Regions from separate parts of the Herbaspirillum hiltneri N3 genome, predicted to be linked through region 1. Evidence: predicted binding sites of a transcription regulator. Region 1 holds the regulator's gene; the other holds the start of a gene.
What was found. The regulator FliA, encoded in region 1, starts transcription of late flagellar genes. The targets are predictions, from matches to a motif close to CTAAAGTTTNNNNNNNNNNNGCCGNTA.

Region 1 (4,687 bases):
GAGCAGGATTTGCTCAGCGGCAATGGCGATGCGGACAAGATTCCCGACATCATCAACGAGAAGGCCAACATTGTTGCCAGCATGGCCACATTGGCGGATCAACGTCACAAGACGCTCGCCGCACTGGGATTCACTGCCGGCGAGAACGGCATGCAGTCATGGATCGAACAGCACGGTTCGGCCGAAGACAAGCAAGTTTGGGAAGAATTGTTTGCGCTGGCGCAATCCGCGCGCGAACTGAATCGCCTGAACGGCTTGCTGATCGGCAAGCAAATGGCAATCAACCAGAACGCCATGAACATCCTGCAAGGCAAGAGCAACGGCTCCTTCTACGGCCCTGACGGACAGTCCAGCCTGCGCAGCTCCGGCCGCCCTCTCGGCATCGGCTGATTTCCAGGCGCTCCTGAATCAAGAAAGCCCGTTCGCATGAACGGGCTTTTTGCTTTATGGAGCCGGCTTGGGCTGGATGGGCGGAACCGCCGGAACTGTCTTGTCCCCTTGGTCCGCAAACGGCACCTCGGTCGCCTGCTCCGCCAGGCGCGACAAGATCATCACGTCGACGCGGCGATTGCGCAGCCGCCCCTCGGGCGTATCGTTGGAAGCCACCGCCTGGTTCGATCCATGTCCCACCGCCGTCAGCCGCAGCTCGGCGATGCCCTGGTTGCTGAACAGCCGCGCCACCGTGCTGGCCCGCACCGCCGACAACTCCCAGTTGGAAGGAAACACGCTGGTGCTGATCTGCGTATTGTCGGTGTGGCCTTCGATCTGGATGGCATGATCGTCGTTCTTCAGCACGCGCGCGATGGCGATCAGGGTTTCTTCCGATTCCTTGCTGACCTTGGCGTCGCCGGGTGCGAACAGGACGTTGGCGTTGATCTCGACGTTGACGCCCACGCTGGTTTGCGTCACGCGCACCTTGCCCTCTTGCACCAGCGGCGCCAGCACTTGCATGATGTCGCGCGCCATGTCAGTCATGCGCTCTTTTTCACGGCGCAGCGCTTCGTTGCTGCGCGGCTTCTGCAACGTGATCTTGGGCGCAGCGGATTGCTGCGCGCCCTGTCCCCCGGCCTGCACTATGATCGGCGCGGTCGAGACCGGCTCTTTGCCGAAGGCGTTGACCAGCGAATCGGCGAGGATCTTGTATTTGCCTTCGTTGACTTGGGAAATGGCGTACATGACCACAAAAAAAGCGAACAGCAGCGTAATGAAGTCGGCATACGAAACCAGCCAACGTTCGTGGTTCTCGTGCTCTTCTACATGTTTTTTTCGGGCCATGATGAACAGGTGATGTCAGTCGATCATGAAGCAGGGAAATACGACTCGGCGCGCTCCTGGATCACGCGCGGGTTATCGCCGCTGGCGATACCGAACAGACTGTCGGCCACCATCTCGCGCCGGTTCACTTCCGCCGCCAGCAAGTCCTTGAGTTTGTTGGCCACCGGCAGGAAGAACAGGTTGGCCAGGCCGACCCCATAAATCGTCGCCACGAATGCCACCGCGATGCCGCCGCCCAGCTTGGCGGGATCCGACAGATTTTCCATCACGTGGATCAGCCCGAGCACCGCGCCGAGGATACCGATCGTGGGCGAATAGCCGCCGGCGGCTTCCCAGATCTTGAGCGCCTGGCGCTGGCGGGTTTCGTACGCGGTAGTGTCGACGTCAAGGATCTCGAGCAGCTTCGCCGGCGTAATGCCGTCGATCAGCAGGCGCAAGCCTTTCTTGACGAAGGGATCGGTGCTGTCGTTCATGTGTTCTTCAAGATGCAGCAGACCTTCGCGCCGCGAGATGCCGCTCCACACCGTGATGTTGTCGATCAGTGTGCGGTGATTGTGAAGCGGTGGAGAAAATACCCAGGACAGCAGCTTGACGCCGTGAACGAAGTTGTCGAGCCTGGTTTGCAGCAGCACCGCGCCGACGGTGCCGGCGAAGACGATCAGGAAAGCGGTCGGCTGCAGGATCGAACCGGGATGACCGCCTTCGAGCAGCAAGCCCAGCAAGATGCCACCCAACGCCAGCAGTAAGCCTCCTACGCTACTCCAGTCCACGCCTGCTCCCTCAAGGTCGAGCGCATGCGGGCGATGGCCTGGCTGTGCAGCTGGCAAACCCGCGACTCGGAGACGCCCATGACGGCGCCGATTTCCTTCAAGTTCATTTCCTGTTCGTAGTACAGGCCCATCAGAATCTTTTCACGCTCGGGCAAGGCCTTGATCGAATCGATGACGGCCTCGCGGAAACCGCCGTTGATCAGGTTCTGCAAAGGGTCATCGGTATCGCTGGTCTGGTAGCGATCGAGGAAATGCTCGTGGCCGCCGTCGGCGTCATGGAAATCTTCGTAGTAAATCAGTTGATGGCCGCCGCATTCGGTCAGCATGTCCTGGTATTCCAGCAGGCTCATCTTGAGCTGCGTGGCGACTTCGGTCTCCTGCGGCGGACGGCCGAGCTGCTGCAGCAGGACATGGATGGCCTCTTCGATCTTGCGGGTGTTCTGGCGGATGCTGCGCGGCAGCCAGTCGCTGCTGCGCAATTCGTCCAGCATGGCGCCGCGGATACGCTGCACGGCATAGGTTTCAAACTGTGCGCCGTGCGTTTCCTCATAGCGATTGACGGCATCAAGCAGACCGATCATGCCTGCCTGAATCAAGTCGTCCACTTCCACGCTGGGCGGAAGCTTTGCCTTCATCTGATGCGCCAGCTTTTTCACAAGCGCCGCATGCAGCTCGAGCAAACCGTTCTTGGCCGTCTTTCCTTTGACGTTATACATAGAACTCATCTCGTCAATAATGGTGAGTGCGAACTATCATGCAATGCAAGGCGCGTCATACTCCGAGACTTGCTCCATCGGTCGCCATACCGTACGTGCCCTTGGTGAGATTGGATAACGAAAACTGATCCGCCAGGCGCTTGAATGCCAGCGTCGCACCCGCCAATGGAAATGCTTCCAGCACGGTGCGGCCCTGCCCCGATGCGCGACGGATGTGTTCGTCGGCCGGGATAGAACCCATGAAATGCAATTGCGCCGCCAGGTAACGATTGGCGGCCTGCGCCATGTTGGCATACACCATCTGTGCATCCGCGTCCGAACCACCGCTCACGAGGAGGTTGAAAGGACGGCGGCCGAGCTTGTCGCTGAGGCCCTTGAGCAAGACGTACGCCGCCTTGATCGAGGTCGGGCTGGTCGACATGTGCACCACGATTTCGCCCATTTCCATGGCCGGCACCGGCAACAGTTCGTCGTCGTTCAGTTCACCGTTGATGAGGGTGATGTCGGACTCTTCCGTCAGTCCGTCAAAAATCTGCGCCAGCCGGGAGGCTTGCGGATGCGTGGAAGCCGAGACGTTCTTGCGCGACAGCCGCGCCAGCGCAAAACCTTCCGGCACCATGCGCACCGCTTCGTCCAGTTGCCGCTCCTGGCGTGCAACATCGAGCAGCGTCGCCACGGCGACACCGCCGAAACGCGACAAGATCACCGAAGGCGTCATGCAAGCGTCGACCAACAATGCGTTGTGGTCGGCGGCGGCAAGAGAGGCAGCCAGATTGATCAGCATCGCGCCTTTTTCCTCGTCGGGCAGAACCGAGAAGAAAGTGAATACGCGCGGCGTCGGACGCTCCAGCATCCGTCGCAGTCCTTCCGCTTGATCAACGTCATAGCTAGCCAAGGATCACCTCCCGCAGGCTTTTGTCATTCATGGCCGTGGCCGTCGGCCCGACCACGACCGGCAACTCGGCATCCTGGAATTCGAACGGCGCAGTTTCACGCTTCAGTTTAAAGGCGCGGTCGGCCAGATACAACCTGTTGGCAACATGCAAATCTTCCGGCACGCGCTGACCGTTTGCGACGTAATACAGATTCAGTTTCTGACGGATGACAACATCGAGCACATTACCGATGGTGGCTGCTTCGTCGAGCTTGGTAATGATGCAACCCGCCAGGCCGTCGCCCGAATACGCGCTCACGACTTCATTGAGCGTGCCGCCGGTGGCCGTTGCATTGAGGCACAACAGGCGCTTGATGTCGGTGCCTGCGCCGGACAGCATCGCAGCCTGTTCGGCCACCATCTGGTCGCGCTGGCCCATGCCGGCGGTATCGATTAGGACAGTATGTTTGCCGCGCAGTTCGTCGAGGGCGATACGCAAATCGGATTCATCTTTCACCGAGTGCACCATCACGCCGAGAATCTTGCCGTAAATGCGCAGTTGTTCGTAGCCGCCGATACGGTAGCCGTCGGTGGTGATCAACGCCAGCTTGCCCGGGCCGTGGCGCATCACGCAACGCGCCGCCAGTTTCGCGGTCGTGGTCGTTTTGCCAACACCGGTCGGGCCGACCAGCGCGTAGACGCCGCCCTCTTCCAGCAATTCGTTTTCGTTGGCCATGGTCATCAGATTCTTGGCCAGCACCGACTTGACCCAGAACATGGCGTCCTGAGATTTCGGGCTTTGCGGCAGATTCTCGGTGATCAGGCGCGACAGGCTGGCGCTGAAACCGGCGGCCAGCATTTCGCGCATGATCGCGGCCTTGGCCGGTTCGCGCTTTTGCGTGCCGCCCCAGGAGATTTCCGCCAGCTGAGTTTCCAGCACGCCGCGCATGGAGCGGATTTCGGTCATGACGTCGGACAGGATCTCGTCGTAGTCCTTGCCGTCGAACTCAGCCATGACACCGGCCTGTTGCGGACGCGTCGCTGCGGCAGCC
Region 2 (4,687 bases), 100 kb from region 1:
AGGTCTTGCACCCTGCATTGCCGGATTGCCCTGGGCACGAACTCTGGCAACGCGACTTCACCGGTGCAGGCGGTTTGTTTTCCGTAATTTTTGATGCGAAATTCAGCGAAGCACAAATCGATCGCTTCGTCGATGGACTGGCGCTGTTCAAGATCGGCTTTAGCTGGGGCGGCGCCCATAGCCTTTGCGTGCCGTATCGCATGCAGACAATGCGCAAGACCTGGACGGAGAAGGGCGGCCTGGTGCGCTTCAATATCGGGCTGGAGTCGGCCGAAGATCTGATTGCCGATATCTCGCAAAGCCTGGATGCAATTCATGCTGCCAAGTAGGTTTTTGTCAGCCCGATAATGCAGGCCGTTGAATTTCTCGCTGAAGGTAAGTATTTGTAAAAGTTGGGGAGTTTTATCGGCAGTTCTCGTTATGACGCCTGGAATTTGAAGTTTTTTCGGTTTTTCGTAGTCGTTTGGCGACAACAAAGTAGGAAAACAGGACGATTTTCAACTGTGAGAAATATTGATAAAAATTTAATTTTCGCGATGATTTCCTTGTGGAAATTTTTGAAAAAATAGAAATTTTGTCGGCTCTTAAACCCAGTGTGGTGGCGGGTTTTGGAAAAAAAGCTTGATTTTTCAAGAAATTTTGCGATGTTTTTGTAAGACAAAATCCTATGTGTTGCTTGGGGCGGAGCCGACGAAAAATACCGACATCCACTAATTTCCTGCCTTTCAACACCCCCTCAGAATCGGCCTTACCGGTAAGAAAAAGTAACCGGGTGTAAATTGATTTTGAGCTGGGGGTTAAATGAATACCAATGACATGATGGCTGAAATTCGTGATGCAAATCTGAGTTATTTGATGTTGGCTCAGCAAATGATCCGATCCGACAAGGCAACCGCCATATTTCGTCTTGGTATCAGCGACGAAATAGCAGACATGATTCAAGGTCTGAGCAACGCACAAATTCTGAAACTTGCCGGCACCAACATGATGTTGACGCGATTCCGCTTCGACGACGGTGCAATCCTCGGCATGCTGACCAATTACAACAAAGACAAGGGTCTCGCTCAATCGCATGCTGCGATTCTGATGGCTTGTCAGCCGGTCGAACAAATTTCCTGACGCTGTAATCATCCTTCGTGGTATGTTTGGGTCGACTTGGTCAACCCGGGAGAATGATTCGACGTTAAGCGTCAGTCAGGTTGGCAAAGAAGTTGAGTTGTAATTAAAAAATATCGGGGGTGTGTTCATGGCTAAGAAAAGCGTGATAACTGAATCGCAAGAGATTCAATTGGCCATTGAGTTGATCAATCTGGGGGCGCGTCTTCAATTGCTGGAGTCCGAAACTTCCTTGTCGCGTGAGCGTCTGCTCAAGCTTTACAAGGAACTGAAGGGCGTCTCGCCACCGAAGGGCATGCTGCCGTTCTCGACAGACTGGTTTATCACCTGGCAACCGAACATTCATTCCTCGCTGTTCATCAATATCCACAAATACCTCGTTGAGTACGCCAAGATCTCCGGCATTGAAGCCGTGATGAAGGCATACAAACTGTATCTCGAACAGGCCGGCCAGGTTGCTGAAGGTGACGAGTCGGTGCTGTCGCTGACGCGAGCATGGACGCTGGTGCGCTTCTTTGAAAGCAAGATGCTGATGACCACGCCGTGCAGCAAATGCCGCGGCCATTTCGTCGTGCATCGTCTGGATTTGCATCAGGACTACCTGTGCGGTTTGTGCCACATGCCTTCGCGCGCCGGCAAAACCAAGAAGGCCAAGGACGCGATCGCCGCCCCGGCCATTGCTGCAGCGCTCGAAGCGCCGCAGATCGCCGCCATTGCCTGATTCGGATCAATCTGACCACTGTCGCATTACAATAATCGGCTTTTGATGCAGGCTTGGAGGCCGAGATGACATTGGGGCAGCGCAGACCCGTTCTGCAGGCACCTGCAGTACAAGCGTTGTTCGTTCTTTGCGCCGCATGGGTTCTGGCATTGCTGGCCGGACAGGCCGTCGAGTCGTGGTTCGGTGTCGTCATTTCCCCCATTCCTTTCGCTTTCCTGCATGGTGCACTGGCCGCAGGCCTTGCTTGCCTGCGCCGCATGGCGTCATGGTGGGCGCCGATCCTGTTTTTCTTTCCGCCGGCTGCCGTGCTGGTGAATTCCTTCCATTTGCCCCCGGTGCTGTTTCTCGCGGTATTCCTCTTTCTGCTGCTCTTGTTCTGGTCGACGTTTCGCAGCCAGGTGCCGTTCTATCCGTCGGGTCAGGCAACCTGGGATGCGGTGGCGGGTTTGCTGCCGGCCGACCAGCCGTTGCGCGTGATCGATATCGGTAGCGGCCTGGGCGGCGCGGTTCTTTATTTGTCGAGACTGCGCCCCGACAGCCGTTTCGTCGGTATCGAGCTGGCGCCGTTGCCGTGGCTGGTCAGCCAGGTACGCGCTTTGCTTGGCCGGAGTCGCGGCGCGTTCGTGCGCGGCGACTATACGCGCCTGGATTTCAGTGACTACGATGTCATCTTCGCCTACCTGTCGCCGGCGGCGATGACGGCGTTGTGGCAAAAGGCGCGGGTGGAAATGCGTCCCGGCACGCTCTTGCTGAGCTACGAATTCATCATTGAGGACATGCAACCGGATGTCGTCGTGCATCCGAAGGAAAATGGGCCGGCTTTGTATGGTTGGCGTATGTGAAACAAAAAAGAGCTGTGTTACATTCTCCGCACGTTATCAAGTTTTTATCTTTGGTGTCGTAATTGAAAATGAAAGCCCGCTTTCGGTCATGTATTCCATCATTTGGTTGATGGGATTGCATGTAACCTGACAGCAGGGAAAAAACACTGAACGCCACTGGGACGGGAGTAGGCACTTGTTAGTCATAATTGGATATGTAATCGTCATGGCGTCCGTCTTCGGCGGATTTGCGATGGCAGGGGGGCATCTCGGGGCGTTGTTTCAGCCGATCGAGTTGCTGATGATTGGTGGAGCAGCGGGGGGCGCTTTCCTTGTCGGTAACAACAACAAGGCCATCAAAGCCACGATAAAGGCGTTGCCGACCGTTTTCAAAGGCTCGACATATACCAAAGCTCTGTACATGGAGCTGATGTCGCTGCTGTTCGAAATCCTGACCAAGTCGCGCAAGGAAGGGTTGATGTCGATCGAAGGCGACATCGAGGAACCTGAGTCGAGCCCGATTTTCAGCAAATATCCCGGCGTTCTGGCCGACCATCACCTGATCGAGTTCATGACCGATTACCTGCGCCTCATGGTGTCGGGGAACATGGATGCGTTCCAGATCGAAAACCTGATGGACAATGAAATCGAAACCCATCACCACGAAGGCGAAATTCCGGTGCATTGCATCGCCAAGCTCGGCGACGGCATGCCGGCGTTCGGTATTGTGGCAGCGGTGATGGGCGTGGTGCATACGATGGAATCGGTGGGTATCCCGCCGTCCGAACTGGGTATGCTGATTGCGCATGCGCTGGTCGGTACTTTCCTTGGTATTCTGCTGGCGTACGGTTTCGTGGGGCCGCTGTCGAGCTTGCTGGAGCAAAAGCTGCACGAGTCGACCAAGATTTACCAATGCGTCAAAGTCACTCTGCTCGCCAGCCTGAACGGTTACGCACCTGCCTTGTCGATCGAATTCGGCCGCAAGGTCCTGTTCTCGACGGAACGTCCATCCTTCCTGGAACTGGAAGAGCACGTCAAACAGGCAAAAAGCAAGTAACCCGATATGACCAGTCATCAGCAGGAGTAAGGCATGGCCGACGAAGGGCTACGTCCCATTATTGTAAAACGCATCAAGAAGGGCGGCGGCGGTCATCACGGCGGCGCCTGGAAGATCGCCTACGCCGACTTTGTGACGGCGATGATGGCGTTTTTCCTGCTGATGTGGCTGTTGGGCTCGACTGCAAAGGGCGACCTCAACGGTATCGCGGAATATTTCAAAACACCCCTCAAGGTGGCGATGGCCGGCGGCTCCGGTAGTGGCGATGCGAATACGGTGCTGCCTGGCGGCGGTAAGGATCTGACGCGGCAGGAGGGGCAGTTGCGCAAGGGTGAGAACGATATCACCAGCAAACGCAGTGTGCGCGCCGCACAGGCCGAACTGGAAAAGGCCGAACGCGCCCGTCTGGACGAATTGAAAAAGCGCATCGAGACCGCTATCGACAATAGTCCGACCTTGAAGCAATTCAAGAATCAACTGTTGATCGACATTACGTCCGAAGGCTTGCGCATCCAGATCGTGGACGAAAAGAACCGTCCGATGTTTGCACTCGCCAGCGCCCAGCTGCAGCCTTATACGCGTGAAATCCTGCGTGAGATCGGCAAAACGCTCAACGATGTACCGAACAAGATCAGCCTGTCCGGGCACACCGATGCCACTCCGTATTCGAGCGGTGAAAAAGGCTATAGCAACTGGGAGCTGTCCGCGGATCGCGCCAACGCGTCGCGTCGCGAGTTGATTTCAGGTGGAATGGATGAATCGAAGGTATTGCGCGTGGTGGGCTTGTCGTCCGCCGTGCTGCTGGACAAGGAGGATCCGTTCAACCCGATCAACCGCCGCATCAGCATCATCGTGATGAACAAGAAAGCGGAAGAGCTTGTTCAGAACGGTGGATCGTCTTCACTCGACGTGTCGTCCGACGCTGACGTAAAAGATGGTTTGAGCGAACCGGCCAAGAATTAACTGGATTTT

Region 2: motA (flagellar motor stator protein MotA) is a predicted target of FliA. The motif match lies at 2,715-2,741, and genes of this name have one in related genera.

What each region holds. Positions count from the first base shown of each region.
Region 1 is NZ_CP011409.1:2,249,578-2,254,264, reverse strand. It holds gene F506_RS10215 (flagella synthesis protein FlgN) at 1-390, shown strand, start outside; gene motD (flagellar motor protein MotD) at 445-1,275, opposite strand; gene F506_RS10205 (flagellar motor protein) at 1,299-2,045, opposite strand; gene F506_RS10200 (RNA polymerase sigma factor FliA) at 2,027-2,761, opposite strand; gene F506_RS10195 (MinD/ParA family ATP-binding protein) at 2,817-3,614, opposite strand; gene flhF (flagellar biosynthesis protein FlhF) at 3,649-4,687, opposite strand, start outside.
Region 2 is NZ_CP011409.1:2,349,810-2,354,496, forward strand. It holds gene F506_RS10715 (cystathionine beta-lyase) at 1-329, shown strand, start outside; gene flhD (flagellar transcriptional regulator FlhD) at 802-1,119, shown strand; gene flhC (flagellar transcriptional regulator FlhC) at 1,247-1,837, shown strand; gene F506_RS10730 (class I SAM-dependent methyltransferase) at 1,903-2,679, shown strand; gene motA (flagellar motor stator protein MotA) at 2,855-3,715, shown strand; gene motB (flagellar motor protein MotB) at 3,749-4,678, shown strand.